Regions from separate parts of the Desulfotomaculum sp. OF05-3 genome, predicted to be linked through region 2. Evidence: riboswitches for the same ligand, from Rfam matches in the RefSeq annotation. Region 2 holds a riboswitch; each other region holds the start of a gene.
What was found. Region 2 has a riboswitch for FMN ahead of DXA87_RS01790 (ECF transporter S component). Riboswitches for the same ligand answer to the same signal wherever they lie in the genome.
Positions count from the first base shown of each region.

Region 1: another riboswitch for FMN. It lies ahead of DXA87_RS00660 (4Fe-4S binding protein); the one in region 2 lies ahead of DXA87_RS01790 (ECF transporter S component).
Region 3: another riboswitch for FMN. It lies ahead of ribD (bifunctional diaminohydroxyphosphoribosylaminopyrimidine deaminase/5-amino-6-(5-phosphoribosylamino)uracil reductase RibD); the one in region 2 lies ahead of DXA87_RS01790 (ECF transporter S component).

Region 1 is NZ_QWGO01000001.1:152,566-163,286, reverse strand. It holds gene DXA87_RS00720 (cysteine-rich VLP domain-containing protein) at 121-507, opposite strand; gene DXA87_RS00715 (relaxase/mobilization nuclease domain-containing protein) at 497-2,122, opposite strand; gene DXA87_RS00710 (plasmid mobilization relaxosome protein MobC) at 2,094-2,489, opposite strand; gene DXA87_RS00700 (hypothetical protein) at 3,117-3,605, opposite strand; gene DXA87_RS17850 (hypothetical protein) at 4,198-6,243, shown strand; gene DXA87_RS00685 (hypothetical protein) at 6,258-6,455, shown strand; partial or broken gene DXA87_RS00680 (transposase) at 6,724-6,831, opposite strand; gene DXA87_RS00675 (helix-turn-helix domain-containing protein) at 6,862-7,194, opposite strand; gene DXA87_RS18290 (hypothetical protein) at 7,402-7,779, shown strand; gene DXA87_RS00665 (pyridoxamine 5'-phosphate oxidase family protein) at 7,892-8,287, shown strand; FMN riboswitch at 8,306-8,422, shown strand; gene DXA87_RS00660 (4Fe-4S binding protein) at 8,492-8,767, shown strand; gene DXA87_RS00655 (protein-ADP-ribose hydrolase) at 8,770-9,549, shown strand; gene DXA87_RS00650 (Sir2 family NAD-dependent protein deacetylase) at 9,494-10,360, shown strand; gene DXA87_RS00645 (DUF6088 family protein) at 10,659-10,721, shown strand, end outside.
Region 2 is NZ_QWGO01000002.1:42,238-52,958, reverse strand. It holds gene DXA87_RS01820 (VanW family protein) at 1-543, opposite strand, end outside; gene DXA87_RS01815 (3'-5' exonuclease) at 894-1,637, opposite strand; gene DXA87_RS01810 (B12-binding domain-containing radical SAM protein) at 1,692-3,545, opposite strand; gene DXA87_RS01805 (dCMP deaminase family protein) at 3,557-4,045, opposite strand; gene DXA87_RS01800 (L-threonylcarbamoyladenylate synthase) at 4,180-5,250, opposite strand; gene DXA87_RS01795 (creatininase family protein) at 5,581-6,375, opposite strand; gene DXA87_RS01790 (ECF transporter S component) at 6,575-7,213, opposite strand; FMN riboswitch at 7,373-7,490, opposite strand; gene DXA87_RS01785 (polysaccharide deacetylase family protein) at 7,550-8,713, opposite strand; gene DXA87_RS01780 (M18 family aminopeptidase) at 8,994-10,304, shown strand; gene DXA87_RS01775 (hypothetical protein) at 10,353-10,535, opposite strand; gene DXA87_RS01770 (N-acetylmuramoyl-L-alanine amidase) at 10,554-10,721, opposite strand, start outside.
Region 3 is NZ_QWGO01000009.1:59,045-69,765, forward strand. It holds gene ribD (bifunctional diaminohydroxyphosphoribosylaminopyrimidine deaminase/5-amino-6-(5-phosphoribosylamino)uracil reductase RibD) at 1-923, opposite strand, end outside; FMN riboswitch at 1,232-1,346, opposite strand; gene DXA87_RS06840 (iron-containing alcohol dehydrogenase) at 1,548-2,732, shown strand; gene DXA87_RS06850 (ATPase P) at 2,992-4,002, opposite strand; gene DXA87_RS06855 (carbon starvation CstA family protein) at 4,142-5,578, opposite strand; gene DXA87_RS06860 (LytTR family DNA-binding domain-containing protein) at 5,745-6,560, opposite strand; gene DXA87_RS06865 (LytS/YhcK type 5TM receptor domain-containing protein) at 6,768-8,465, opposite strand; gene DXA87_RS06870 (dicarboxylate/amino acid:cation symporter) at 8,725-10,062, opposite strand; gene DXA87_RS06875 (hypothetical protein) at 10,298-10,721, opposite strand, start outside.

The DNA.
Region 1 (10,721 bases), on a different contig from region 2:
ATAGGGTTCACCTCCTTGTGGTGTCTGTCTGTGGGTTCTGTTACGCTTTTAGGGGGCGTTTTTAAGGGAAAAGGATAAATGTATCACGCACCCTTTGACACCCTCCAAAAAAGCCTTGATTTATGCGGGTTTGAAATGCCCTAAAGCGTGACATTTCTCCCTTTGTTTCCGCTTCCGTTTGGCGGCGTTTATCCGCTTCATGCGTCCGGCGCAGTCCGGGCAGTATTTCCCCCGGTTGGATTTTGGGAAGAAGAACGCCCCGCAGACAGCGCAGCGTTTCCGGCTTCCCCGGCGCAAGAGGGCGGCTTCCAGTGCTTCATCAAGGGGCAGGACAGCGGCGGTAAACCAGCGGCAGAGCAGCGAATAGCTGATACTCTGTACACACACGCAAGGCTCGCCGTCCTCCAACAGCAGGCAGTTCCCGCTGTCATAGTTGCAGCACTCATGCACAAGGCGGCGGGCTGCCCGGTACTGGCGGTAGTCCATGCGGGGGATATTACCGTTCATGGCTCTGCTCCTTTCTGCGCTGCGGCTCGCTCCGGCGTAAAATCTGGTCGATATTGCCCTTGACAGTCTGCAAGCGGCGGTACTCCTCCCGTTTTGCCCGGTAATCGTTGTAGCCGCTGTTTTTCTCTTTGATAAGGCTTTCAATCTCTGCTTGCAGGGATTTATAGCTCGGCAGCTTGGAAATGCCGTTCTCCCTGAAATAGCGGGCGGCTGCGTCTGCTATGATAAAGTCACTTTCATGCTTCTGACGGTAGGCTGCTTTTGCTTTGGCGTTTTTCTGCTGTTTCAGCCCGTCCCGGACAGGGCGGGTCTTGGAATAGGCAAGCACCTGCCGTTGCAGCTCCTTTTTCCCGTTCAGCGTCTTTTCCACCTGCTTCAACCACGCAAGGCTTTCCTGCATGGCGGCATAGGCGGCAGAACAGGCTTCGTCCAGTTCCTCCGGGGAGGAAAAGCCGTACTGCTGATAGGCGGTAACGGTAGCTGCCATTTGCTTTAGGTTGTGCTTTGCCGCCCAGCGGTCATAGCCCACGCCCTTGCCCTCGGCTCGCTTGGCTTCCCGGTCAACCATGCGCTGCAAGGTGTTGTCTGCCGGGGTGGTTTTTGCAGCTTTTTCCCCTTGTAACGGCTTTTTAACTGCGGCAGGGTATTCGGGTATGGCTTTGGTCTGTTCGGCAGCTCTGTGGGCGTTCTGCGTGAGCAGGGCAAGGACAGCAGCCTTGTCAAAATCGTCCCCCAGCTTTCGGGCTGTGATAGGCTTTGTCCTGTCCGGCGTGAGGTAGGAAAGCCGCCCCCGGCTCTCCTTGACGGTCACACCCTCCCGCAGCAAAAGGGAAGAAAACTCGTCAAAGCTGCCAGCTTGGGAAAGTGCCTGCCGTATCGTCCGGCGCAGCTTCGCCTTGTCCGTTTCAAACTTGGTGGGCTTGGTCGGCTGTCCGGCGGCTTCTCTGGCGGCGTTCTCTTTGTCAAGGGCAAGCTGCCCTTTCTTTGCCGCCCAGTATTCCCGTTCGGTTATCCGTTCCTTGCTGCCGTTCAAGAGGTCGATTTGGTAAAGCCCCTCCCGGTGGCACATTTCCATGACTTCGCTCTTGAAATATTCCATAGCGGCGTTGGTGCAGCGGTGCTTGCAGCCCTCCAGCGTGTCGGCTGGTCTGTCCATGTAGGGCAGAAGCGGGACTTCGTAAATCCGCAGGGAGTTGATGACGATATGCACATGGATATTCCCGCTGTGGTTATGCCCGTCCGGGTGGGTGCAGATTAGGGCTTGGTGTCCGGGGAAATGCTCCTTGCAGAACTGCTCGCCCAGCTCCTGCGCCCGGTCTACGGTCAAGCCGTTGTCTGTCCCGTCCCGTGGGTCAAAGCTGATGATATAGTGGTGGCTTTTCACATCTTCCCGTTTTTGGTTTTTCTCATAGCGGAGATTGGCTCGCATACAGGCAACAGCGAAATCCTCGCCCCCGCAGTTGAGGGAAGAAATGCGGTAATCCTCCCTCGGTATCAGCCGCCCGTTTTCATCAAGGGTGGCTTTCATGGTAAACTCGTCATGCTCAAATGTGAGATAGGCTTCCGCTGCGCCATAGTCGGCGTTTTTAGAGCTGATATGTTTGAATGTTGCCAACAGCGTCACCCACTTTCTGCAAGACTTCAAACTTTAGGGCAGCAAGGTCGGAAACCGCCGCCCGTACCTCCCCGGCAAGCTGCGGATAGGGACTGTGCCACTCGTTCAGCGTCCGGGCTATCTGGTTTAAGTTGCCGCCGATCCTCCCGTATTCGGCGGTCAGCTTCCCGACAGCGGCAAGCAGCTCGTCATTGATGGGGGAAACGGTTATGATGGGGCGTATGGCTGCCCCGGTTATGGCTTGCCGGATAAACTCGGCTTGGCTCATGTGGTAAGCAGAAAGCCGCTGGGCAAACTCGGCGTATTCTTCCTCGGTCATGCGTGTTTTGACTACCCGGCTGCGGTGCGGCGTGTTGTATCGTTTCATAGGTGGTTGACCTCCTTTCTGTGCGTGGTGTCCTCTCACTAATAGGAGAAAAACAGGGTGTGAAGCGGAACTGTTTTTGAAAAATCCGAAAAATATTTTGAGGGGTTTTTCAGCGGCGCAAGCCGCATAAGCAGGGTTTGGGGAAGGCACTCCCCAACAAGATTCCCGCAGGGGCAAAATGAGCGATAAGCGAATTTTGGCACCTCGGTAGAATCTTGCTCTAAGAAACTGCCGGCCTGCCGTTCACTTGCTACTGCCACTTTTTCAGAAAATCTATAACCAGCTTTTTTTATAAAAGGCTGCGGGCTGGCGTTTTTCCCTTACTCCCTACAAACCACAAAAGAGCAGAATGGACGGACTTTCCGGCAAGAACTTTTCCGGCGGCTCGGTCTTTCCCGACAATAAGGCGTTTCGGAAGCTGCGTTTTGCCCGCTGTCTGAAAAAAATGGCAGCCTTTTTTGGTTTCACTGTCTAATACGGAACTTTTGGAAATTTGCCAAAAATGGACGCAAAAAAAGCAGCAAATCTTTTTCGGATTTACTGCTTCATGTGCCGCTGCGGTGCGGCGGGATGGATATTCAGTTGAAATAAAAGAGGATGGTGGTACTTTAGTCTATCGACTCTTTACTAACTATTAGGTAATCTTGAAAGATTTTCCTTGAATTTATCTAAAGAATGTTCATTGTTTCCCGCAAAAATAAGTGGAATTGTATATTCATATGATATGCCATTTTCATAGTCCGATAATTGTATTTTTATAGTATCATCCCTCTCATCTTTAGGTGCTATATATATGAATGAATTTTTATTTATATCAGATATTTTCCCTTTTTCAGAAGAAACAGTATAACCCCAGTCTGTTAAATTTGTCTTTATTGTAACTTCTGTTTCTGTTTCTTTTCTAGTCTGCAATGCTGTTTTATCGATTTGGATATCAAAAGGAGTCGAACCTAACAATTCACTGTTTATATTTACAAGTTCTTCTCCATTTGTTTTAGAAATATTAGATTCATCTTCATAATTTTGTTGAGATTCATCTTTTGGTGTTTCTCTGTTACATCCTAATAAAAAGCATAAAATAATTAGTACTAATACAGAAAGTTGTTTTTTTTGCATTTATTTCTCCTTTCATATTATCAAAGAAAGCACTGAGAGTACTTTCAAGAAATTTTGAAATATTCTCAATGCTTTCTATTTTTTGATCATAAACTTGCCGGTAATGATACTATGTTAATTTATCTCTTTCGCGTAACCTTTGTTGCAATATACACATGCACCATTCACCCATTTGTGAGACATTTCAATCGTCTCAACTTCATAAATGCTTACTTCTCCACAAATTAAACATTGTTTGTAATTATATACATGACGTGTCGCACATTTATCCCAGTCATCATATATACCAGGCATTTCATCTTCATATCCATAGTACTGGGGAGAACCCTAACTATGAGTATGAGCGGCAAATACAGTCATTGGAGCAGCTACAATTCCAGCTACTACTGAAAGTGCTAAAATAGATTTTCTTAAATTCATAAGTTCCTCCCTTTCCTTAAAAATACATAGCTCTTTGTTACATTGTCATTTTAACATAATAATTGGTAAAATGCAATAATTTATTTTCTATTTACGAGAAAATACTGTGCATATTATCTTATTTAGGAATAGTTAAGGCGGCTACCTAAATCTTTTTATTACTTTACCGCACATGAGCATTCCGACAGGTAATGAATCAACCATATTTACGGATGGGGATGGAAAAGCAACCATCACAGGCCTGAAGAAAGCAACACCATATCAGATCAGTCATAAGAAATATGGTTCTGTAAACGGCAAAACAGCCCTCGTGGATGCAAAAGATATCGCAAAGCAGTTTGCGGATGACGGTGACCAGACAACGACAAATGGAAAAACCGATAAGGATGAGAAAGCATCTAATAATAATGTAGATGTTGTAGTGGATGCTGACGGCAACTACAAGGTCATCGTGAAGAAAGACATCGACCACACAGTTGAGATCCCTGACACATGGGGTGAGGTCAAGATCGACTTAAATGATAAGACCATCACAGGTGACAAGGCAGATGATAATAATGAGGCAAAACCGGGACTGGAATTTGTCAAGGATGTTAACAGCAACGAACATCCGGGAACGAATCTTGAAATCGTAAACGGTACGATCAAAGGTGGAGACGGTTCTGCTAAACATCCAGATGGAGCAGCCGGTATCGGAGCCAGTGGTGATACAGCAGATGCCGGACTTATCATCGGAAGCAATGCAAATGTGATCGGGGGTAACGGTGCAGATGGCACCGAAGGCAAAGATGGAGGAAACGGCGGAGCCGGTATCGACGGTAACGGCAAGATCACTCCGACGGTCAATGGAACGGTAACCGGCGGCAACGGTGGTAAAGGCGGAGATTCCGCAGCCGGTACTCCGGGTAATGGAGGAAACGGTGGAACCGGAATCAGCGCAGGCGATAAGACCATCACCATCAATCCTAGTGGAACCGTCAAAGGCGGTGATGCAGGAAGCGGCGGAAACGCAACAGGAGATAACACGAATCCTGGTGGCAACGGCGGTAACGGCGGTACGGGAACCGAGACCACACAGCCCGGAAAGACCGATAATAACGGTGGTACAACATCGGGTGGAAATGGCGGTGACGGCGGAACTTCCAACAACGGCAACGGTGGAAACGGAGGAGACGGCGGCAGCGGCTCCACAGGGGAAAATAATAACAACGGCGGCACCAGCAGTGGCGGCAACGGCGGAAATGGCGGCGACTCTGACAAGGGTAACGGCGGATCCGGCGGTAATGGAGGAAGCTCAGGCGAAACCGGAGGAAACGGTGGTAACAACACCGGAGGCAACGGTGGAAATGGCGGAGATTCCAACAGCGGCAATGGAGGATCCGGCGGAAACGGTGGAGACTCCAACAGCGGCACCGGAGGCAACGGTGGCAATGGTGGAGATTCCAATAACGGCACCGGAGGAAACGGCGGAAATGGCGGTGGCTCCAACAACGGCACCGGAGGAAACGGCGGAAATGGCGGTAACTCCAACAACGGCAATGGAGGAAACGGCGGAAACGGCGGAGACTCTAACAGCGGAAATAATGGAAACGGCGGCAGCTCCGGCAGTAACGGTAACAGACCCGGCGGAAATGGCGGCGGCTCCAACAATGGCAATGGAGGAAACGGCGGTAACAACGGCGGAGGCAACTCTGGAAATAACTCCGGAAATAACTCCGGAAATAACTCCGGAAATAACTCCGGAAATAACTCCGGAGACAACGGCGGCAATAACGGTGGTGATAACTCCAATACCAATGGGAATAACAATTCCGGAAGTACAGGTAACACAGGTAATACACCAGATGCAGGTAATACAGCCGGCAATGATTCCGGAAATAATGCCCATAAAGGAAATAAAGGAAACAGTACCGGCAACAGTAATGCCGGGCAGAAGGATCCGGCAGAGGATGACAGCCTGAACGATGCTGCGGATGAAAGCAGCCTGACAGGTGATGCAGATGGCAGCGATGCAGACGGAAGTGATGCAGATGGCATACAGGAAGAGGAGAGCATCCATGCAGACAGCGACAGCGTTGAGAATGGTACGGACAGTGACAGCCATATACCGTTTGGTGAATGTGGTTTCCACTGGATCCCCATTGTATGGCTCCTTGTAATCCTGGGTTATACCGTAGTACGTGTGAAGAAGCTCCGTGATGAGTCAGAAGAAGCCTAAGGAGGAAAACAGACATGGAAAACACGAAACCGAATAAGAAATTATACATTGTAGTGGAAGTCATACTGTTTGCAGTATATATCCTGATAGGTGTCCTGCTGTTCGTCACGGAAAAGCACTGTGCTGCAGACGCATTCATCTTCTGGATCGGACTTGTGATCGCAGCAGTCTGTGCAGTAGTGCTGGGAATCCATGAGAACAGAAGGATCTAAGAAGTAAAAAAGAAGAAGTAATTTTAAGAAAACCAAATGGCTGTGATGGCTGTTTGGTTTTCTTGCGCTAAAAAGACCGGAAAGGATCATCGGATATCCCGGGAACCGGTTCGTCCTGAGACAGATCCTTTGTAAGCGCTGAATAACCCACCGTCTTTCCATTCCAGCTAATTCATGCGACAATCATTCTAATCCAAGTGAGTTAAGACATTGGACAAGTTTGGTTCAAAGTGAAGTGTTGCTTGTCCAGTATACTCACACCATTGATGGTATCGATCATCTGCCAGTTCTTCTTACCGACACAGAATCCGCGGATTGCACGTTCTGATGCATTGTTGTCCATCGGAACATCTCCATCGGTCAGGAAAACCCGAAGCAGCACGGTAAAGGTACTGCTTCGGGTTTTTTACTGTTTGGCCTTATATGCTTCGCCCCATGCCCGCATGGAATCCAGAATGGGTTTCAGACTTTTTCCGAGTTCCGTCAGAGAATACTCCACTCTCGGCGGTACTTCGGCGTAGACCTTGCGGTTTACAAGTCCGCTTTCCTCCATTGTCCGGAGCTGGGCGGTCAAGACCTTCTGAGACACATTGCCTACGGACTTTTTCAGTTCGCCGAACCGCTTTGTTCCCGGCATCAGGTCACGCAGGATCAGCACCTTCCACTTATCCCCGATGAGGGTCAGCGTAGTCTCCACGGGACATGCAGGGAGTTCTTTTTTTGCGCTTGTTTCGTTCATTAAAAAAATCTCCATAAAATTTTTCAAGTGCCAAATTGCCGGAAAACCCAGTAATGGTGCAATCGTTTCTTCTTGGTAACTACATATTAGTTTCTATTTGGTAACTACAGCACAATAATGTGCTTACTTCACGAATTGGAGCTACGGTATTATTATAATGCCAGAGGCAAACGAAAGCAAGCCCAATTACCAAGGAGGTTACTCAAAATGAAAAAATTTCTTTCTCTCACGCTGGCTCTTGCCATGCTCGGCACGGCCCTCACCGGCTGCAGCTCCAAGGACGCCGCATCCCTAACATCCGCTGAAAGCACCCAGCAGACGGCGCCTGTCCGGCAGGAACAGAGCCAGGCTGAAAAGGCGCTGGCGCTTATCAACACCTTTGCCACCGGCGATACAGACACCGCCCGCAGCCTGCTATCTGATGGCTACATCCAGCACAATCTGGCATACGGCACCGGTGCCGGTGAGCAGGTCGCCTTTGACATCTTCCGCTTTGACGAGAATGGCAAGATCGCCGAGCATTGGGACGTGATGGAGACCATCGCAGATCAGTCCACCTGGCAGAATCAGAACGGCAAGTTCTGATCGTTACCCGGAGGTAACCATACCACAATATTGTGCGTACTTCACAAGCCGTACAAATCGCATTACAATCAAAACATCAAGAGAAAACAACAAATTTTTGGAGGTATTTATCATGAATAAAGTCGTAGAATTTCTGAATGCCAACCCTGTACAGTATCTGGCTACCGTTGGTCGTGACGGTAAGGCAAAGTGCCGCCCGTTTATGTTCGCCGGCGAACTGGACGGCAAGCTGTGGTTCTGCACCAACAACACTAAGGACGTCTACAAGGATATGCAGGCAAACCCGGAGATCGAGATTTCCGTTTCAAGCCCGGAGTATGCATGGATCCGCCTGCACGGCAAGGCTGTGTTTGAGAACAACATGGCTGCCAAGGAAATGTGCATCCAGAACCCCATCGTGAAAGGTCAGTACGGCGAGGCTGCCAACCCCATCTTTGAGGTGTTCTATCTGGATAATGCCCACGGCGTTATCGCTGACTTCTCCGGAAACCCTCCCTACGAGTTCTAAGGAAATAAGACAGAATATTGCAATCTTTGAGGCGGGGGGGGCAACTCCCCACCGGCGGTAAAGTCCGCAAGCCGAAAGGCATGATACGGTGAGATTCCGTAACCGACGGTATAGTCCGGATGAAAGAAGATAGAAGAATGCCCGATAGTCTATCACAGCCATCGGGCATTACACGATCCCGGCAATACCCGCAGTGCATTAGAGGTGTTCTGCCTGTATGAAGCGGATGGCGAGTATTTTGACATCAGTGACCCGGCACACATCGTCCGGGACAGCTTCACCATTGGAAGAGAAGCACAGGAAGCACCGGGCTACTATGTGGGGGAAGGCTGCATCGGCTGCAAGCTGTGCTATTCCGTCTGTCCCCAGAAGTGTATCGACATCACAAAGAAGCCGGTAGTTATCGACCAACACCATTGCTTGCATTGCGGGCAATGTGCGGAAATTTGCCCCAAACAGGTTATCGAAAAGAGGGTTTGACTATGAACCATAGGGAAAAAAGACAGTTTCTCATTCAGGCACTTTTGAAAGAACGCCCAGAATATCGGGATATGAGGATTCCAACAGAGCCGGAGAGCCAGCGCCAGCTTTTGCGGGGACTGATGAATATTCGTGCGCCCCGGCGTATGGATGCGGAGGTTCTGAAAACTCAGGACGAATATCTGCAAGCTGAAACCGCCGCAAAGGGCATTACCGATCTTGACGACCTGACGCCTGTTCAGCCGGGGCTGTATTTCTGGCAGGGGGATATTACAACGCTTCGGTGTGACGCCATCGTCAATGCGGCAAACTCCGGCATGACCGGCTGTTATATCCCGAACCACCGCTGCATCGACAACGCCATTCATACCTATGCGGGTGTGGAGCTGCGGCTTGCCTGTGCGGAGCTGATGGGGCAGCAGGGCTATCCCGAGCCCACCGGACAGGCAAAGATCACCCCTGCATTCAATCTGCCCTGCAAATATGTCCTGCACACGGTTGGGCCGATCATTGAAGGGGGTGTGACACGGCGTGACCGGGAGATGTTGGCCTCCTGCTACCGCTCCTGCTTGGAGCTGGCGGCGGAAAGTAGTCTGGAAAGTGTGGCGTTCTGCTGTATTTCTACAGGAGAGTTTCATTTTCCCAACGAGCAGGCGGCGCAAATCGCCGTGGAAACCGTGAAACAGTTTATGAATAGAAATACCGGTGTAAAGAAGGTGATCTTCAATGTTTTCAAGGATTTGGACAAAGCCATATACGAAAAGCTGCTCAGAGCAGATTGAGCGATTGAAAGCTGCATTGCAGGACTGTGACGCCGTGGTGATCGGTGCCGGAGCCGGTCTTTCCACCTCAGCCGGATTTGTTTACACCGGCGAACGGTTTGAAAAATACTTTTCCGACTTTGCGGCAAAGTACGGCATCAAGGATATGTATTCCGGCGGCTTTTATCCCTTTGCCACGCCGGAGGAGCATTGGAGTTATTGGAGCCGATACATCTACATCAACCGCTATATGGATGCCCCCAAACCGGTCTACGATGACCTTTTGAAGCTGGTGTCTGACAAGGATTATTTCGTTATCACGACCAACGTGGATCACTGTTTTCAGAAAGCAGGCTTTGATAAAAAGCGGCTGTTTTACACGCAGGGCGATTACGGCCTGTTCCAGTGCAGTGAGCCGTGCTGTCAGGAAACCTTTGATAACGAAGCCGCGATTCGTGAAATGGTCAAGCGGCAGCAGAATATGAAAGTACCGACAGAACTTTTACCCGTCTGCCCTCACTGCGGCAAGCCCATGACCATGAATCTCCGCTGCGATGATACCTTTGTGGAGGACGAAGGCTGGCACAAGGCAGCGGAGCAGTACGAAAATTTTCTCCGAACTCGAAGCGAGCAGAAAATTCTCTTTCTGGAGCTGGGTGTCGGCTACAACACCCCAACCATAGTGAAGTACAGTTTCTGGCGCATGGCTCATGACTGGAAAGATGCCACTTATGCCTGTCTCAATTATGGAGAGGCGTATGCGCCTGACGAAATCAGAAAGAAGTCCATTTGTATCAATGGAGATATTGGAGAAATCCTGTCTCAGCTTTAAGAAAAGTCAATATTGTCTTGCCGTGGGCGTTTCACTTTAACCAGTGGATGCCCTTTTTTCATACCCATTTTCAAAGGAAAGGAGGTCTTGTAATGGCTGTATTCAGAGTTGAAAAAACGAAAGACTTTACCATCATGTGCAACCATCACCTGCGGAATATGCACCCTATGCTATATCACGCTCTCCGAATAAACCTCAAGATTTTGAAAATAATAAAGTGAAAATTCCGATGTTTGTATTGAAACAATGTCACGAATAGTATATAATATTCGTGACATCATGAAAGGAGAGCACGGTCGTGGACAATGGATATATGCAGAAAATACGAGCGCGAATTCTTGCTGCTGAGGATGGTGCAGTT
Region 2 (10,721 bases):
GAGAGCCGCTTTTGTCGCATCCATATCGACAGCCAGACCTTCTTTTGAAGGAGTGATCTCAAATTTTCCGTCTTTTCTTGTGATCGTCGCGTCAACGGCACCCGCCACCGCGGAACCGCATTTCTCGGATACAAAGGAAGATACCTTATCCTGGTCCACGGAGAGATCCAGCTCGATCTTCACCGGATTTACCTCCAGGTCTTTCTTTTTCATATACCGCTTTACAAGGTTTCCCTTGAGCTCCGTCCCCTGAATGGCCTCAGCTACCTCATCCTGGTTATCCCAGGCGACGCCAAGGGTCTGCGCGTCGGACTTCGCCTCCGCGCCGTTTACCACAAGCGTGATATCCTGATTTAATTTTTCATTTACATAACTCTCAATCTGCTTTTCGGCTTCCTCTTCCGTAAGTCCGGAAAGACTGACGGCTCCAACAGAGACCCCGTCCGGGATCCGTTCATCTGCCAGTGTGAAAACCGGGGCAAGCCAAACAAGTCCGGCGCTTAAAATCGCCGTCATGCCTGCGATCCACACATTTTTCTTCATTCTTTTCTCCTCACTGATATCTTCCTGATGCCTGATAGATTTTGGGGCTTCAGCCCGTCACGATTAAAAAATAGAAAGAAGGGAGCCGAGGACCATCGGCACTACCATTGCGAGTACAACTAATACGATTACGATGGTAGAGAAAATCTTTCTTGTCTTTTTATTATTCATGTTAAACACAACATTCACCTCTTCTTGCTTTCCATTCCGGTTACAGCCCATGCCCTGAGCAAACTGCATCAGATTTTACTGATGTTCCGCATTCCAGATCAAAAAGTCCTGGCTGCCATATGCTGTAACTCATTCCGAACTATATTCACTAATATTCATTTTCTCAGGGTTCCGGAAAACTATCCCTGTTTTTTCGCATTTTCCGGGATTCTTCCATACTGGAAAATAATCTTGTCGATCATCCGGGATATCTCATTTCCGGACATGTGATCGATCTCGACAGTTATGTCTATTCTATGATATTTTAGTAAATCCTGCAAGTGTTCTTTTTGCCTTTTCGACGCCGTCCGTTCCTTTTTTGCCTTATATTGGAGCATTTTGGCAGTGAAGAGTTCCGGACGTTCTTTGCCAAACCTTTTTTTCAGTTCCTGGTATAGATTGTGGGCGGCATAGGCATCGGAAAGTGCCCGGTGTGCCGTATCCTGGGTAACCTCAAAGTACGCGCAGGCGGCACTCAGATTCTTCTTTTCCTCCCCCGGCATCAGATACCGGCAGAGTTTCAGTGTATCGACCCCGTATTTCTCGAATTTCCGTTTCTGGTTCACTGCGGCCTGTACGAGGAAGCCGTAGTCAAAAATGATCTGGTGGCCGAGAAGCGGGAGGTCTTCGGTGAAGGCCAGGACCTCATCCAGGATCTCCTCGATTCCCGGTGCATCCTTCACCATATCATCAGTGATCCCCGTCAGCTCCACGATCCGCTTCGGGATCTCCCGGTGCGGATTTACCATAGTGTGGTAAGTGTCCGTCGTCTCACCGTCGATCACCTTCACCATGCCGATCTCCGTGATCTTTTCGTGACGGGCACCGATGCCCGTCGTCTCAAGATCCAGGGCGACATAAGAATTTATCATTTCATCTGCCATGTCTGTTCTCCATCTTTACTTTCACTGCATCATCACATATCTGCACAATTTTCTTCATATCCGTGCTCGTTTTGCTGGCACCATCCGGCTTCCCTTCCGGTCATACCGGAAGCGGACTGCTCTGGCGTTTCCTGACAACGGATCCCGATTTTTATAATCAAACAATACAAACGTTCCATCTTCCATATGTTCCAGATGAGCCATTTTCGCCATCTGCTTCGAATCAAATCCCGCATAGTCCGTAAGCCACTGAGGACTCTCTTCCTCCGCCATGAAGAATTCCCGCACTTCTTTCTTGTATGGGGACTGGTCACTGGCAAAGGACGGGCGGCTCTTGATATTTTCGCGGACATAGAGGTCGTACATCAGGCTGTCGCGGAAGTCAGCTAGTGTCAGTTTTACTGCTGTTTCTGCAGCTATCACGCCGGTTTTCTGCTCCATTCCTGCCGGTTCTTCTGCCGCAGGCGTGCTCTGTTCCACTTTAACCTCTTTTTCCTCTAAAAATCTATAAAGGATCTCATACCTTGCCAGCCTGCTGTGACTGATCCCTGTCAGTCCGTTCTTCTCATAATATTCCGCCAGACTCGTAAAAATTTCCGACGGCCGCGCAAATTTCTTTTCCAGCAGTTTCATGGTTGCCGGGAACTGTCCGCTGTTGTAGTAGACCTCCACCATGTCCTCCACGCCCTTCAGCCGGATCACATCGCTGTAGGGCAGCCACTTCGTGGAAAGGACTTCGTATGGCGGAATTCCCCGGTATTTCAGATCATATGCCGCGACCTGCTCTTCCATGTAAGAGCCCTTCAATACTTTTAAGAATCCCATCTGAAGCTGGTCCGGACGCATCCGGTAGACATCGTCGAAGGAGCGCATGAAAGACTCATAATTCTCATAGGGAAGTCCCGCGATCAGATCCAGGTGCTGATGGGTGTTCCGGTAATCGTAGACCCGGTCCACCGCCTGTTTTAGTTTCACAAGGTCCATGTGTCTGTGGATTTCCTTGATCGTATCCGGGTTTGTGGACTGGACACCGATCTCAAGCTGAATCAGCCCCGGGCGCATCTTTCCGATAAGTTCCAGTTCCTCCTCATCGAAGATATCCGCGGAGACCTCGAAATGGAAGTTTGTGATCCCATTGTCATGTTCCACGAGATAACGCCAGATTCCTAACGTGTGATCCCGCTTACAGTTGAAGGTTCTGTCCACAAACTTGACCTGTGGAACCTTGTGGTCCAGGAAAAACTGCAGTTCCGGGAGTACCAGGTCCAGACTCCGGAAACGCACGGTTTTATCAATGGAAGACAGGCAGTAGCTGCAGGAGAACGGGCAGCCGCGGCTGCTCTCGTAGTAGACGATCCTGTTCTCGAATCCAGCCATATCGTCATAGTAGAACGGGATCTCATCCAGGCTCAGAAGGCGCTGGGGACCACGTTCCACGACCTCGCCGCTCTCAGCGCGGTAGGTAATTCCCGGAATGTGATCTAAGTCTAAGCTTGCTGCACACAGTTCTTCCCTTTTCAGATACGCCCGCACAAGCTCCGTAAACGTCAGCTCGCCTTCCCCGCGCATCACGCCGCAGACATCCGGCTCCCTGGTCAGCACTTTTTTCGCGTCATAGGACACTTCCGGTCCGCCGAGCCAGATCTCCACCTCCGGCAATACTTTCTTCACGTCACGGACGATCTCCATGATGTAGGAAATATTCCATATATAACAGGAAAAGCCGATAAAATCCGGCTTTCTCCTGTAGATATCCTGTAAAATTAAGTCCATCTGGTGATTGATGGTGTATTCTCCGATCTCGATATCCGCCCACGGGATCTTCGTCCTAGCAAAGGCGCGCAGACTGTAGACACCCGGATTCGAGTGGATATATTTGGCGTTGATCGCCGCCAGCAAAAATTTCATTCGTTCCTCCGTTATACCCGGTACTCGATCTTACGGCCTGTCGGGTTGTACTGGTAATAGCGCACACCCGCCGCATTCAGCATTCTCTTGGATGCCCGTGTGGACGCGTCGTTCGCGTACTTATCGCTCTCGTAGACGATGGTCTGGATGCCCGCCTGGATGATCGCCTTCGCGCACTCGTTGCACGGGAACAGTGTTACATAGAGCTTGCTGCCTTCCAGACTGCCGCCGCGGTAGTTTAAGATCGCGTTCAACTCACTGTGTGTCACATAGAAATATTTTCTATTATACGGATCCTCGTCTATCTTATCCCACGGGAACTCGTCGTCGGAACAGCCCTTCGGGAATCCGTTATAGCCCATGGACAGGATCTTGTTGTCCTCGCTCACGATGCACGCGCCGACCTGTGTGTTCGGATCCTTGGAGCGCATGGCAGAAAGCTTTGCAACTCCCATGAAATACTCGTCCCAGGTAATGTATCCGTTTCTCTTTTCTGACATAGATCGTCCTCCATTTCATATATGTAACTGCCCAACGCTCTCACAGTTACGGGTAAAATCCATTTCTCATTTTAATTGATTGTACTTTTGCCTTTACTGCAGCCACCGCAGCAAGCGCAGGCCTTCCAGCAATTTTATATGTTCACAATATGATATCCGGCTGCCTTGCACAGGCGGTTCATGATCGCCTGGCCGAGCTGGTCTTTGGAAAAGCTCTCGGAGAAAATGCAGTCAACCTTTCTGGCATCGAAATCACGCAGAACTGCAAACAAGTTGTGGGCCACCGTCTCCTCGTGTTCCCGGCTTCCGATCACCTCGAGGTTTCCGCCCTGGTACATGTCCTGACTCTCCTCGGTGCAGATGATGCCGACTTTCTTTCCCTCTGCTTCCGCTTTCTTTGTCTGCTCATTGATGTAGGCAACGACCTTGTCCATGTCGCCTTCCACCAGTGTCATGTCCGCCTTCGGGGCATAATGGCGGTACTTCATTCCCGGCGCCTTCGGCTTGATATCGCCGCCGACCGGTCCTAAGATCACTGGATCGATATCCACCTGGCCCAACGTCTCACGCAGCATCTCAATGGTGATCGCGCCCGGGCGGAGAAGTGTCGGGATCTCGCCGGATACATCCACGATAGTGGATTCCACGCCGATTCCCACAGCGCCGCCGTCGATGATCATCTCGATCTTTCCGTCCATGTCCTCGATGACATGTTCCGCCTTTGTCGGGCTCGGTCTTCCGGAAGTGTTGGCACTCGGTGCCGCGATCGGAACACCAGCGAGATGGATCAGGCAATTTGCTACCGGATCCACCGGCATGCGGACCGCAACGGTATCAAGACCGCCGGTGGTTCCGTAAGGTACGATGTCCTTTTTCGGGAAGATCATGGTCAGCGGACCCGGCCAGTACTTTTCAGCCAGTTTCCGGCCCGCCTCCGGGATCTCCTTCACGATCGCCGGAAGTTCTTCCATACAGGAAATATGGGCGATCAGCGGGTTGTCGGACGGACGTCCTTTTGCCGCGTAGATCTTCTTTGCCGCTTCCTCATTCAACGCGTTGGCACCAAGGCCGTAAACGGTCTCCGTCGGGAACGCCACGAGACCGCCGTTTTTCAAGATCTCAGCCGCCTCTAAAAGCCCTGGATTCTTTTCCAGCGTCTCTCTTGTCTTCTCTTCCTCTTTGATACGAACTACTTTTGTATTCATGTTCTGCACTCTCGATTCTATTACTCAAATGTCCAGAAAACCTGTGTTTCTTCTATACGGTTTCCCATTTTTACGCTCATGCGGCGGTATCGCTGTGGCCTGCCGCGTAATGATAAAGGTGCTGCATAAAACCGCAGCACCTTACTTTGTTCAATTGCGTATTCAGTTTAGCACATGAAAGTTATGGTTGCAACAGATTTCCGGCGGATTTACAGGCTTTTCCGGCATCGTTTCCATTCATTTCAATTTTTCTGTTCTTCTTAATATTGCTGTAATAATGATCTGTCCACCGGTTTCTCAGCACTTTTTACTATTTCCTGAAACAGTGCCTTAGTCTTTCCACTTTCTGATCTCTTTCAGCCCTGAAAGGATCGACTCCACAAAGCTGTCGTAGATCTGGTTGCCCTTCTCCGCCGTCGCCCCGCTTGGATCGCCGCCGATTCCGATGGGCTTTCCGTCCTCGGTCTCCCACTCTTCTGAAACCCAGCCAAGAGTGATCGGGCCATATACGGTGAATGTCTTGTTTCCCATGAACTTTCTCGGGATTCCCGCCTCGGAGGTCTCCAGCTTTACTGTCTCCGGGCGCTCCGCGAGAACCATGGATGTCTCCATCTCACCGCCGTGGAAATCCCAGATATTTCCAGGTGTCACAGTGTCTTTTACCGCCTGGTTTCCGAAGAATGCGCCACAGTTGATGATAAATACGGCGATTCCGAGCTCACTTCTTACCTCCCTGCTTAAGACCTGGATGATCGGGGAGTTTCCGCCGTGGCAGTTCAAGATTGCGATCTTCCTGAATCCGTGATGCGCCAGGCTTTTGCAGATGTCGTAGAGAACATGATAAAAGGTATCCGGCTTTAAGGTGACAGAACCGCAGAAGTTCACATGTTCCGTGCTGAGTCCCACCGGGATCAGCGGAAAGATCAGCATCGGATAGTCCGGGATCTCCCGGTCTAAGGCCTCTTTGATCCGTCTCGCCGTTCCCTCCGCGATGATCTCGTCTGTACCCAGCGGACACTGGTTTCCGTGCTGTTCCAACGCTCCCACCGGGATCATGACCACCGTCTCGTCCTTGTCGACCTGTTCCATTTCCAGTCTTGTCAGTTCATTATAATATCTTACCATTTTATTTTCTCCGTTTCTTAAGTCATTGCCGCTTCACTATCTCATTTCGGTCGTTATCCGTCAAGTACTGCTGCCACCTGCCAGCGCTCACTTTTGTGCCTGCGCAGGCTTTTGCTCACTTCTCACATAAATTGTAAGTCCCCCGAGGCAGACACGGCTTTCGCCGTCTCTATCCCGGGGGAATCTCCCATTTCAGGTGTTATGCCGCCGTATTTTCAGTTTTCTTTTCTCTGTGAACCCCTGCATGGATGATCACGCTGACATGCTTATATACAAGTGCTGTTACGATCGCGTTCAGTCCGCATTTTACAAGGTTGAACGGAACGATCATGAAGATCGCGAATGTATACAGGTTTGTAACTGCCGGGTTGATCTTTGTTCCCATTGCGATGATGTTCTCGATTCCGCCGAAAGCAACTTTTGCGTAGAACGGAAGTGTGATCGCGCAGTTTACGAATACAGCGCCGACGATAGCACAGATGACACCGGCAGCGAGAGCGACCATAGCGGTCTTTTTCGTTTTATGTCTGCGGTAGATCAGGGCAGCCGGTACGGAGAACATGCAGCTTCCAATGATGTTTCCGAGCTCGCCGACATAGTAAGTGCTTGTTCCGTTTAAGAGCAGCTTTAAGAGGTTCTTAACGATCGCGATCAGAGCTGCCTGGGCTGGTCCCATGGCAAAGCCGCCGATCAGTACCGGGAGCTCCGCGAAGTCCAGCTTGTAAAACGGCGGTGCAAACGGAACCGCCACCTGGATCGTCTCCAATACGGCTGCGAGTGCGCTGAACATGGCGATCAGCACGAGATTTCTGACACTTAATACTTTGTTCTGGTTCATAATGTTCCTCCTTGTACTTGTTGTTCTTCTGTTACAAGGAATTGCTGTGCAGGATTGCCGGCTCACACGGACTCGTGGGGATGATTCCCTGTCCATGTAAATAAAAAGACCCCGGACCATTGAAAAAGTCCGGGGCTTGAATGAACTACTCCTGTCATACAATTTCTTCTCTCATCCAGACTATACTGTCGGTTTTGGAATCTCACCAAATCAGCTGCTTTCGCAGGTCGCGGACTATACCGCCGGTGGGGAATCGCACCCCGCCCCGAAGAACGATATTTATTTGTTCGTTAACAGAATATCACATTTTGCTTCATACTGCAATATTTTTTATTCTTAGCGGAAATGTCCATAAGACTGTCCTGCCGCCATACCACCGCGGAGCTCTGCCATCTCGCTGACTGTCACGAGCTGGTAACCTCTTCTCGTGAGTTCAGGAATCAGCGTCTCTGCCGCAATGACGCTCTGCTCATAGAGATCATGCATCAGGATGATATCTCCATCCTGCACCTGTCTGAGAACTGTGTCGATGGTGTGCTGCGCGTTTCTCGTCTTCCAGTCCAGTGTATCCACGGACCAGATGATGGACGGCATTCCAGCCTTTGCGAGGACCGCCTTACTGGCATCATTGATCTTTCCTCCCGGCGGGCGGACACCTTTCGGCGCGTTTCCGCCTGCTGCCACAATGGCATCGCGTGTCTGATTTAAGCTCTGTAATATCTCTCCCTCAGACATTCCTGTCAGATATGTATGTGCCCAGGTATGGCTGTCTGTCTCGCATCCGAGATCCGCCATGCGCTTTACGGTAGACGCATAGGACGCAACTCGGTTGCCCACCATGAAGAATGTGGCTCTTCCGCCGTTCGCTTCCAGGGAATCCAGGATCCGGGGCGTATACTTCGACGGACCGTCATCAAAGGTCAGGGCAACCATCGGTCTTGTCGGGTCAACGCTCTTTCCATTCGGGCCTTCCGGTACCTCCGCACCTTTTCCCGTCACCGTTACCCAGAGACCATCCACACGGAGTCCCTGTCCTTCGGTTCCCGCAGTCTCCCCGTTCTTCACCAGAGTTGTCCAGGAGCCATTCTGATATACAGAGTAATAAACATCATAATTCTCCGCAAGCTGTCCGGTAAATGCCATGCGGACCGCTTCTAACGGCATATCTGTCTCGGTGCTTCCATTCGGAGTCATATTTTCCTGCCAGGAAAGCCATCCGCTTCCGCTTAAGTTCACCTGGTAAGAAAGCGTGCCGCTCATTCCCTCAGGTTGTCCCTGAAGGCTGGCGCGGATCGCCGTCACATAGCTTCCGGTTCCAGCACGCGCTGTTTTGCTGTCACCATGATACCCACTCCAACCGGTTCCATGCTCATAAATTCCGTAAACTGCGCCCATATCCGCCGCATATGCCGGATCACCGGTGATTCCCACCGATGCAGCGCAGATCAATACAGCCGCCAGCACCGTGCGGACTGCCTGTCTGATCTTCTTCCAATCCATAAGTTCCCCTCTTTTCCCAGTGATCTTCTCACCATATTGATCGTATTTGTAACTGTTCCATACCTTCGCAGCTACTCATGCCCATATTTTAACATGAAACTGAGAATAAAGGTACCTCTTCCAGACCTTTTTCGTAAATTTCAGAAAAACGTCAGAATTATAACAGAAATCATATTTTAACACTTGCGCACATCATAGCGCGAGCTTGCCTGATCTGCATTTTTTTTATATAATGTAGTATGACTTACAGGGGTTATTTATCGAAAGGAGTAACAAAAACATGATTCAGAATCTGAATGAAGAATTATTTTCCTTTATCAAAAAGAGTCCGACCGGTTTCCATGCTGTTCATGAACTGGCAAACTACCTGACCGAGGCAGGCTTCGAGCGCCTCGCTGAGGGCAATACCTGGAATCTTGCTGAGGGCGGAAAGTATTTCGTAACCCGCAACCAGTCCGCGATCATCGCATTCAAGGTATCCCGCAAGGATTATTCCGGCTTCCATATCGCGGCAAGCCACAGCGACTCCCCGACCTTAAAGATCAAAGAGTCTTCTGAGATGAACATCGAGAACCAGTATGTAAAATTAAATGTTGAGAAGTACGGCGGAATGCTCTGCGCACCGTGGTTCGACAGACCTCTCTCCGTTGCAGGACGCATTATCGTAAAAGACGGCAACCGTCTCACAACAAAACTGATCAACGTTGACCGTGATCTTCTCATGATCCCGAACCTCGCAATCCATATGAACCGTGAAGTAAACGACGGTTACAAGTACAACATCCAGAAAGATATGCTTCCATTATACCGCATGAGCAATTCCGGAAAGGCATTCAAAGAGATGATCGCTGAGGAGGCAGGCGTCTCCGTTGACCAGATCAAAGGAATGGACCTCTTCCTTTACAACCGTATGGAAGGTACTGTATGGGGCTGCGACGGCGAGTTTATCTCTGCTCCGCGTCTTGATGATCTCCAGTGCGCATTCACGTCCACAATGGCTCTCTTAAACAGTGAGAGCGACCGCTGCATCCCGGTCGTTGCCGTATTTGACAATGAGGAAGTAGGAAGTGGTACAAAACAGGGCGCCGGCTCCACATTCCTTTACGACATTCTCCGCCGCATCAACCGCAGCCTTGGAAGAACAGAGGAAGAGTACCTCACGTCCCTCGCTTCCAGCTTCATGGTATCCGCGGATAACGGACATGCCGTACATCCGAACTACGCTGACAAGACCGACCCAACAAACCGCACCTACTTAAACGGCGGTCTCGTGATCAAGCACAGCGCAAACCAGAAGTACACAACAGACGCTGTTTCCGCAGCTGTTATGCGCTGCCTCTGCGAGCGCGCAGGTGTTCCGTACCAGGAGTTCTTAAACCGTTCCGATATCCTCGGCGGCTCCACTCTCGGAAATATCTCCAACGCGCAGGTTTCCTTAAACACGGTAGACGTCGGACTTCCGCAGTTAGCTATGCATTCCCCGTATGAGACTGCAGGCTCCAAGGATATGGCCTACCTGGAGAAAGCATTTGAGGAGTTCTTCAAATCCGCGATCCGTGCTGAGGGCGACGGTACGCTTGTACTTGAGTAATTCTGATAATAAAATCTGCCGGAAATATTCGTGTTTCCGGTGGATTTTTTATCCTTCCAGTCCAGATGACCGTGTGGAACGTTTCTTTTTTCCTTCTGCCGCCTGGAAAAGCAGTTTTTCCGTCCCAATTGGTAAAAGAATCATAGCATATTGAACTTTTAAATGCCATATCGGATCGTTAAAAACAGGTGGACCTTTTTTGTATAATATGACAATTTTATTTCTCTTCATTTGTACATTTTTCCTATCTCATTGCTTCTTATTCAGGTACTCCATGATCCCCATATGAATCGTATATGCCAGCTTATCCTGGTACTCCCCGCTGTTTAAAAGCGCTGCTTCCTTCCGGTTGCTTAAGAATCCGCACTCCACGATCACGATGGGGCATTTCACATGCAGAAGGAGGTAGTAATTGGC
Region 3 (10,721 bases), on a different contig from region 2:
GCGTCATTTAAGGTACCGCCGCCCTCTAAAAGCACGCTGTCGATGCCCTGTTTTCCAAGATATTCCATGAGCTTCCCAAGATCCACACGCCCGTCTGCGTCCGGGACCGACACGGTCTCCACGCCGGCCGCGTGAAGCTGTTCCGCTTTCTCTTCCGTTTCTTTACAGCCTTCCCCGGAATACTCCCCCGCATACGCTACGATGGTCCGGTACTCCTTTGCCGTTTTCACGATCTGTGAATCCATCGGGATCCTGAGTCCGCTGTCGCAGATGATCCGCACCGGACTCTTCAGCCCGGGGATCCGGACGTTTAACATCGGATCGTCTGCCAGGACTGTGCCGATCCCCGCCATGATCCCCATATACTGGTGGCGCAGCTCCTGCACCTTTTTCCTTGCGCTCTCTCCTGTGATCCACTTGGAGTCGCCGGTCCGCGCAGCGATCTTTCCGTCCGCCGTCATGGCGTATTTCATGACCACATAGGGCGTTTTCTTTGTGATATAATGAAAGAATACCGGATTTAACGCATCGCATTCCTCACGCATAAAGTCCTCTTCCACCCGGACTCCCGCTGCTCTTAAGATCGCCACTCCTTTTCCTGCTACCAGGGGATTCGGATCTCTTGAACCGATCACAACTCTTGCGATCTTCTGCTCGAGGATCGCCTCCGTGCAGGGCGGTGTCTTTCCGTAATGGCAGCACGGCTCTAACGTCACATAGAGTGTCGCGCCCTCCGCACTTTCCGTGAGCGACGCAATGGCGTTTCGCTCCGCGTGAAGTTTTCCGCACCGCTCATGATAACCTTCCCCTATGATCCTTCCGTCTTTCACGATCACAGCTCCCACGAGGGGATTCGGGCTCGTCCAGCCAAGTCCCCCCTTTGCAAGCTCAATGGCCCGCAGCATATAATCCCGGTCCGTCATCTTTTTCACTCCTCTTTCCGCAAACCTGCCTTACAGGCGCAATCAGAAAGTTCCATAGGAATTTTCTGTTAAAAAAACCTGTAAAGTAGATGCCTACAGGGTTTTCCATATTCGGTCCGTTGTTTCATTCGGAAATATAACTTTTCTGCAATTCACAGCTTTCCCGGATCAATCTCCCGTTACACAAAAAAGCCCTGAAACAGTTTCCTATTCCAGAGCTACTGATCCGATCTTCCGTGATCCGGAATTCCTCGATCCCGTCCTCTTTTTCGAGTACCGGATCACTTCCGCATATCACAAACAAACCTGAAATTCTTCTTTCATCCAGACTATACTGTCGGCCCCGGAATCTCACCGGATCATGCCTCTCGGCTCGCGGGCTTTACCGCCGGTAGGGATTTGCACCCTGCCCTGAAGACTCATTATTGAATTGTCCTATCGCTGACCGTCATTTTCATCAGCGGTTGTTTACAATATACTCCCGTTCTCCGTATTTGTAAAGTATTTTCGATAGGAATTTTCACAGAGGATCCCTTTACTCAAAATTCTTGCATGGTACCTGATTTCCTGTTATACTTGATATATTAAGCACTGTCTATTTTCGCAACATAAGGAGGAAATTCGATGTTCAACTTTAATTTCTATACCCCGACCCGCGTCGTATTCGGAAAAGAAACCGAATACCGGATCGGAAAGCTTGTAAAAAATGTCAACTGTAAAAAAGTCCTGCTCCACTACGGAAGCGGCAGCGTGATCCGCTCCGGTCTTCTCGGACGGATCAAAGAGTCCCTGGACGCGTCCGGAGTCACCTATGTGGAGCTTGGCGGTGTTGTCCCAAACCCACGTCTTTCCTTAGTCCGCGAGGGGATCGAGCTCTGCCGAAAGGAGGGCGTTGATTTTCTTCTCGCTGTCGGCGGCGGCAGTGTCATCGACTCCGCGAAAGCCATCGGTTACGGTCTCGCGAACGACGGTGATGTCTGGGATTTCTATGAGCACACCCGTCAGGCATCCGCATGCCTTCCGATCGGCGTTGTTCTGACCATCGCGGCTTCCGGAAGTGAGATGAGCAACAGCTCTGTTATCACAAACGATGAAACACTGGAAAAACGCGGCTACAACAATGATATCTCCCGCCCTGTATTTGCTGTCATGAACCCGGAGATCACAATGACTCTCCCGCCGTACCAGACAGCCTGCGGCTGCACCGATATTCTGATGCATACCATGGAGCGCTATTTCACAAACGGCGGAAATATGGAGATCACCGATGCCATTGCGGAAGGTCTTATGCGCACCGTGATCACGAACGCGAAGATCCTTGTGGACGATCCAGACAACTATGACGCGAGAGCCGAGGTGATGTGGTCCGGAAGTCTCTCCCACAATGGCCTCACCGGCTGTGGAAACGATGGCGGAGACTTTGCCTCCCACCTCTTAGAGCATGAGATCGGCGGAATGTTCGACGTTGCCCACGGTGCGGGACTGGCGGCGATCTGGGGCAGCTGGGCGAGATATGTGATCGATAACTGCACTCCGCGTTTTGCGAAATTTGCAGTGAATGTCATGGGTGTTGAGCCTGGAAAAGATGACATGGAGACGGGTTTAAAGGGCATCGAGGCCATGGAAAACTTCTACCGCGCCATCAATATGCCGACAAACTTAAAGGAACTCGGCATCGATCCGACAGAAGAACAGCTTGAGACTATGGCAAAAAACGCGAGAATCGCTGCAGGCGGCCCGAAGGGATCCGCGAAGAAGTTGGAAGCGGAAGATATGCTTAAGATCTATCAGATGGCTGCAGGAAAATAGCAGAAATCTATCAAAATTATATGAAGAAAACCGGGATGCCGCCTATCTGCGCAGCATCCCGGTTTTCATATAATACCATGAATCCTTGTTTTTTTTTAAAAAACGTGCCTTGGCACATTCTCGCGCCTCGCGCGGTCGCTTGCGACAATCTACATCTTCGCGTGAGTGCACATCTTTGGAATTCCTCGGAATTTCCTGTTACATAAAATAAGACTGCCGTCCAGCATAAGCCTACTGATACGGCAGTCAATTTTTTCATCTACACGTAATCTCTGACCAGAAAGACCGGCTTGATCGCCATGATCTCATCGAATTCCTCCTGGGTGACGGATACATCCGCGTTGGTCTTTTTCAGATCATTTTTTACAACGTCAAACGCGTCCTCCACAGACTCGGCACGCCCCTCACGGACAGCACGCTGCATCCGCTCTACAGTCACCGGATGAAGGTAACAGGCCGGAACCGGAAGTCCGAGATGGAGGCTGTCCACATACCCCGTAACGGCTTTTTCCGCCGCTGCAAGACGTTTTTCGATGGCTTTCCGATTATTCGTACTCGTCGGCATGACATTCGCTCCGGAGAACAGAAAGATCGCCGCCATTCCAAAGAGGACAAAGTATACGGCAAACGCATCATGGTTCATAAAGGAGAATACGCCGTATGCAAGCGCCGCCGCCCCCATGACTACCATGAATAAGGCAAGCCATTTGTAAAACGGCTTTGTCTTCTCATACGTTCTCTTTTTCTTTGCCGCATTGGTGAGCTCTGTGAACAGGGACAACCGCTTCGTGAGGGCTGCTTTTGCCTGCTCCAGGACATTTACCGTCTCCTTCGCCTGCTCAGAAAGCGGAATGAGACATTTCTCCGCCTGCTTTTTCTCAGCTTCCGCAAGGCGCTTTTCCGCCGCTTCACTCACGGTCTTTATCTGCGGGAACCGTTCCTTCACGGATGCCACGAAAGCGTCCACCTGATCCTCATATTTAAAGTTGCACTGTTTTTCCTTACCGTCCTCATAGACAACCACCAGGTACGGCATGGTGGCAAACAGGCCTTTTCCGGTAAATCCGCCTTTGCTCATCGCCACGCGCTTAAAGACACGGGAGACGGAAGATACCGGGATGTAGAAGCGCCGCTCCAGATAAAAGCTGTTGAGGTACAGAGCCTCTTTTCCGATTCCGCAGGGACCGATCTTCTTACAGTGCTTTTTGTCCTCTGAAAGAATACTCTCCGGAATCTCTTTTTCTCCAAGTTTTGCCGGTTTTAAGAACATAACTCTCGCCTCCCAAATACTGAATAACCAGTATAAGCTGCCCTCAGCCTTTCACCGGGGCAGCTTATACTTTCTGCATCATCTGCAGTCAGACACTCCCAGCTTTGCAGCCTGTCTTTCGTGTCATTATAATCTTACATTATGCTGTCTGTTTCTTCGTTGCGCGGATGAAGATTCCAAGGAATACGACCGCAAGTACGATACCTACCGGGTACGCAACTGCAGTACCGAGGTTTAAGCACTCTTTTGCACAGAAGAAATATGTCATGGAAACAGCGCTCATGAAGGTTGCCGGAACTGCTGTGAGCCAGTAGTTCTTCTTTGCCTTGTAGAGGTACATGCTTGCTGTCCAGAGAACGATCATAGCCAATGTCTGGTTTGTCCAGCTGAAGTATCTCCATACGATGCTGTAATCCATATGTCCAACGATAGCGCCGATTCCAAGTAACGGTACGCAGAGAAGCAGACGGTTCTTCCAGTTCTTCTGGTCAACCTTGAACCAGTCAGCAAGTGTTAAACGTGCGCTTCTGAATGCTGTATCACCGGAAGTGATCGGGCAGGCGATAACACCTAACATAGCAAGAGCAATGCCGACACCGCCCATGGTCTTCTGGCAGACATCATAGATGGCTGCGGACTGACCGTTCTTCATGATCTCTGCGAGACCTGTGTTTAAACCACCTGTCACTTCGTAGAGAGAGCATCCTGCTGCTGCCCAGATCAGGGCGATAATACCTTCGCATACCATTGCGCCGTAGAATACGAAATGCCCCTGTTTCTCAGATTTCATACAACGCGCCATAAGAGGTGACTGTGTTGCGTGGAAACCGGAGATCGCGCCGCAGGCAACGGTGATGAACATGAAGCTCCATACCGGTGTTCCGCTCGGATGCATGTTTCTGAAATTGCTCCAGATCTCCGGGATCACATATTCCGGTTTTGTGAAGATACCAAAAGCAACACCGAGTGCCATGATAATCAGGCAGATACCAAAGATCGGATAGATCTTACCGATGATCTTGTCGATAGATATAAAGGTTGCGATAAAGTAGTAAGCCAGAATGATCCAGAGCCACATCTCTTTGTTTACGACAAGGCCCTGTGCTCCGCCGTTGCTGAACAGGGTTACGATCAGACCGGCCGGACCAACTGCGAAAACAGTACCGACCATGACAAGAAGTACAACACTGAATACACGCATCACGTTCTGCATCAGGCCGCCGAGGTAGATTCCGCATACCTCTGAGATCGAAGCACCATCATTTCTCTCGGACATCATGCCGGAGAAGAAGTCATGAACACCGCCGGCAAAGATCGTACCGAAGGTGATCCACAGAAATACGATCGGTCCCCACAATGCACCCTGCATGGCTCCGAAGATCGGGCCCAGACCAGCGATATTAAGAAGCTGGATCAGAAAGAGTTTCCATTGGGGCATGACTACGTAGTCGACACCATCGTTGATTCTGACTGCCGGTGTCTCTCTGTCATCCGGACTGAAAATGTTATTTACGAGGTTGCCGTAGACAAAGTAACCTCCGATTAAAAGTGCCAGACAGACGAGAAAACTAATCATACAAATCCCTCCTTGAATATACATTATGCTTAGTTCTTTTTCTTTAAGCAAATATATTATAGTATATTTTGCACAATATTTAAAGATGGCCTGCATGAACAGCATGGTTATCTGCACAAACGGCACTCCTTTCGCCATGAACGGAGTGCCGCAGCTTCTCTTTCTGTCAGCTGATCTTCAGCAGCTGTTTTAATGTTTTCAGTTTTTCTCTTCCCACCGGGAGTTCCCGGCTCTCATACCCCTTCATATGTACGGAAAGTCCGTTTCCGCTGCCTGCAAAAAGTTCCGAAATAAATGACAGATTTATGAGATAACTCTTATGGATCCGGAAGAATCCGAAGTCCGCCAGCTTTTTCTCAAGTTCTCCCAAAAGCTGGTTGACCTCATAGGATCTCGATGTGGTGTGGACCACACATCCGTGTCCGTCGGTCTCCGCATACACGATCTGGGCGATCTCCAGAAACAGGATTCCGCGGCTGGCCGTCACAGGGATCTTGCCGAATACCGCTGCTTCGCGCCTCTCTTCCATACCTGTGTTTTCCTGCTCTGCTCCCTGTTTTTCTGCTGCTGCCGGTTCCGTTTTTCTCTCCTGCTCCTCCATTTGCCACGCAGGATCAAGTTTTCCTTCCCCAATGCATTTTTTCACAACATGGTGCACCCGCTCCGGATCGAACGGTTTTAAAATATAATCATCGATCTCCATCTCGTATGCTTTCGCGGCATACTGGGAATAGGCGGTAGCAAAGACGATCTTCGCCCCGGGAAACAGTCTTTTTGCCGTGGCCGCCAGCGTCGTCCCCTCCATGTCCCCGAGGTCCATATCCACAAAGATCAGATCAAACGAATCCGCCTCATTAAACATCTTTAAGGCGTCCGATCCGCTCTCTGCTTCCGTGATCTCACAGTCCGGACGCACTTCCTTCACCCTGCGGATCAGCATTTTTCTTGCCGGTCTCTCATCATCGATCACTGCGATCTTCAAAACATCTCCCCCTGTCTCTCATAGTTTCCCCAATGTATAAAATAGTCCGGTCGTAACTGTTCAGTAGGTCTGCGCACTTGCTGCGCTGACCGTAAGAAAACATAGGCTGGAAGGCAAAAACCCCATCAGCGAAGCTGATCTGGAATGGATTTTTGCACGTAACTATGAAGGTACTGAATAGTTACGTCCGGTCACAGTATTTTCCTGTCAGCTCTCTGCCTGATACGGAATACAGAACGAAACATCCGCCCCGTCATCCGTATTCCGGATCTCCAGCCCATAACGCTTTCCGTATGTACTCTTCAAACGTTCATTCACATTTTTTAATCCCACACTGCCGGTCTTGTTTCCGGTCAGGATCCTCTCTGCCTCTTCCGGTTCAAAACCTTTTCCATGGTCCCTGACCCCGATCCGCACCAGATCCTCTCCGGTTCCGCTCTGCATCCGTTTTGCCGAGATCTCCACTCTGCGCACCCCGTCCGCGCTGTTTCCATACCGGACAGCGTTCTCCACGATGGGCTGCAGGATAAAGGACGGAACCTGACAGGAGAGACCGTCTTCCACGTTGATCTCCACCCGAAGCTTTTCCTCAAATCTCGCCTCCTCGATCTCCAGATACGTCCGGACATGATTGATCTCCGTATCGATATCCAGCATGTACTGGTCATTCTCCAGAGTCTGGCGGTAGTAGGACGCTAACGTTAAGATCAGGTCACTGGCCTTTCCCGCGTCCTCATCACAGATGCAGGAAATCGTATTCAGCGCGTTGTAGAGAAAATGTGGGTTTACCTGGGACTGCAGCGCCTTAAACTCCGCTTTTTTCCGCAATTTCTTCTGATATTCCACATTGTAGACTCCTAACTGTGTGGAAAACATCTTCGCAAGTTCCTCCAGAAAATCCCCGATGCTTCGTTCCACACGGCGTCTCTTTTTCACGACAATGGACAGACTTCCGATCTTCTCATCTCCGGCCATGACCGGAACTGTCACCGTCACGAGGGCGTGAAACAGCGGCCGTATCTCCTCTTCGAGATCTTCCTCCCAGATACATTCTGCTTTCATTCCTTTTGCCGGTCCTGTCAGATGTTCCAGAAACTTTTCCCGGCGGAAACGGCTGTCATCGATCAGGGAGCTCACCGCCAGAACTTCCTCTTCATCCGTGATGATCACCGCCTGACATGGAATCTCACCAAAAATGATATCAGTCACAGCCTCCATATTTTCCCGCTTTCCGAAACCTTTTCTCAGATAGACGAGACTCTTGTCCGCGATTCCCATGGAAAGGCGCATCCGCTCCGCAAACAGGCTGTCCTCGCGCATATACACCATATCAAAGGTCTTGAAAAAGAGCACCATTCCCACAGAATTCATGACGATCATCGGAACCGCGATCTTTCCCACAAGCTCCATCGCCGCACCGAGAGGCTTCGAGATCATCAGAATGATCACCATCTGCAGGATCTCCGCCTCTGCAGTCAGGAAAAACAGATCGACGCTGTCCATCTCTCCTGCCTTGTACTTTTTATAGACCAGACTTCCCAGCACGCCTTCCACCAGCGTTGAAACCGCGCAGGAGGCTGCTGTAAAGCCGCCGATATCAAACAGGAACCGGTGGGCTCCGGCGATGAGTGCCGTCATCATTCCGACAAACGGTCCTCCCATGATCCCCGCGGTCAGGACGCCGATGACGCGGGTATTGACGATGGCCCCGCCGGTCTTTGTCCCTGTGTAGGTCGACACGATGCTGATGGCGCCGAAGATCACTGCCAACGCCATCTTCTGGATGATCGTGCTATTCTCTCCCCGGAACAGCTTCCGCACCGATGCCATATTGGTGAGCAGCGTTGCCAGAAGCACCAGCAGTCCGATATTTAAAAGCATGTTGAAAAACATGGTTCCTGTCATAAAGCTCCCCCTGTCCCCGCAGACTGGATGTTCTTGTCTGCCTCTTTCACATGTTTTTATCATATCATATTTTTCTGTTTATTTGTTCAGAAAATGTGAAGCGCGGTCGCTTGCGACAATCTACATCTTCGCGTGAGTGCACATCTTTGGAATTCCCCGGGATTTCCTGTTACATAAAAAAACTCCGGAAGACCTGGGCTTCTTCCCTCAGGTCTTCCGGAGCTTTGCACACCGACCGTAAACCAGGCCGGTATTTTCCTTATGAATTGTAAATATCCTCGTTTAACATTCCCTCGGATTTCGCAACGTAGATCGCGGTTGCGGAGTCACCGACAACGTTAAGCGCCGTTACTAACATCTCGATCGGGCGGTTGATCGCAAGGATCAGGCTGTATGCTAAGAGTGCACCGTCGTTGATGTAGCCAAGACCGGAAAGGATCGTGAACAGGATGATCGCGCCTGCGCCCGGAGCTGCCGGTGTACCGGCGGATGCGATCAGGGCTAAGAGAGCGATCACGATGAGCTGGGACAGGGTTACATCGTATCCTGCGCAGCCTGCGATGAACAGAGTCGCAACGACCTGCATGATCGCGGTACCATTCATGTTGATGGTCATACCGAGCGGAAGTACGAAGGAAGCGATCTTCTCATCAACACCGAGCTCCTCTGTAGTTGTCTTCACGTTAAGCGGAAGAGCAGCCGCACTGGAGGAAGTGGAAAATCCGAATACTGCTACACGGAAGATCTTCTTTGCAAACTTCACCGGATTCTGCTTTGTTGTAACTGCTACAAAGATCGGGTATCCTACGAAGAGGAATAAGAGAAGCAGGATAACAGTTACGACAACGTATGCCAGAGCCGGTTTTAAGTGGTTGATTCCGTATGTCGCGAATGTTCTTGCAAGGAGAACGAAGATCGCGAACGGACCGAACTTTGTAACAACGTAGTTTAAGAATACAACAACGATATCGTTTACTTCTGTGATGAGCTTCTTTAATGTTGCGCTCTTCTCGTCGCCGACTGCCTTCATGCAGAGACCGAGGGAAACCGCTAAGAACACGATCGCGAGAACGGAAGTGTTTGTACTGAATACCGCTGTGATATTGGACGGAACAATGTTAAGGATCACATTTAACGGGTTGGAACCGGTAGATCCGGCAGAACCTTCAAGACCCTCCACCTGAATATTGAACACACCGGCATTGTAGATCATGATTCCGACTACGCACGCCATAAGTAATGCGAAGAAAGAGCAGATCAGGAAACCGGCGATCGTTTTTACGGAAATTCTGCCGAGAGTTCTTGTATCGGAAATCTGTCCGATCGCAAGTGTGATGGATGTGAATACCATCGGTACGATGACAAGCTGTAAAGAACGGATAAATAACTGACCGATAATATAGAAGATACCTAGTGCCTTTTCAGCGCCTGCCGCTGTGATGTCCTGAAACAGGATGCTGTTGATCGTTGCCCATACGGCTTCCTTGCCTGTGCTGTTGAGGTTTTCTCTTAAGAACATTAACAGAAGACCTGCTACCAGACCGCAGACGAGGGAAATACTCATTCTGACAGCGAGTGAACTTTTCTTTTTCTCCATGTAATCCTCCTTTTTTTAACCGCGCAACACACCCGGAAACATAAGCTTTGGGGCGGCTCTCCAAAACATTCCTGATATGCAGACACAGGCTTAGACTCATTGCCCGCATAAAAATCTCCGGGACACTGACAGGTTTTTCTCGATCCCTGTCAAACTATCCCGGAGATTATATCGTAGTCTGAGCAATTCCGCAAGTAGGAATTTCAAATTTCTTTATGTTTTTTTTACAGAAATTTTATTTACTGGAATCGGCTGCCGGAACAGGCTCCAAAGTCTGTGTCTGATCCAGTGCCGCATTTAACTCCCGGAACGCCGCCGCGAGATCCTGCTCGTTGCCGTCTGTGTCATAGATCCTGCCGTACTGCTCGTGGGAATACATTTTAATATTGTCCAGTGTCACGCTTCGGTCTGTCGTGATCGAGAGATTGTAGTTTTCCTGCCACGGGATGGAACACTCATAATTTCCCGCTTCCGTCACCTGGACCGACTTTTTAGCGTCACCGATCTGGAAGGTGACCTTCGCTGCACCGTTCTTCGGTGCCGCCCAGAATTTTACATAGATCTTGTCCCTTTTTCCAAGACGCCCATGGACATTCTGGCTGAGCACACTGTCTTTTGACAGGGTGACTGCCTTCGACCCGTCATGTTCCGTTTTCTCA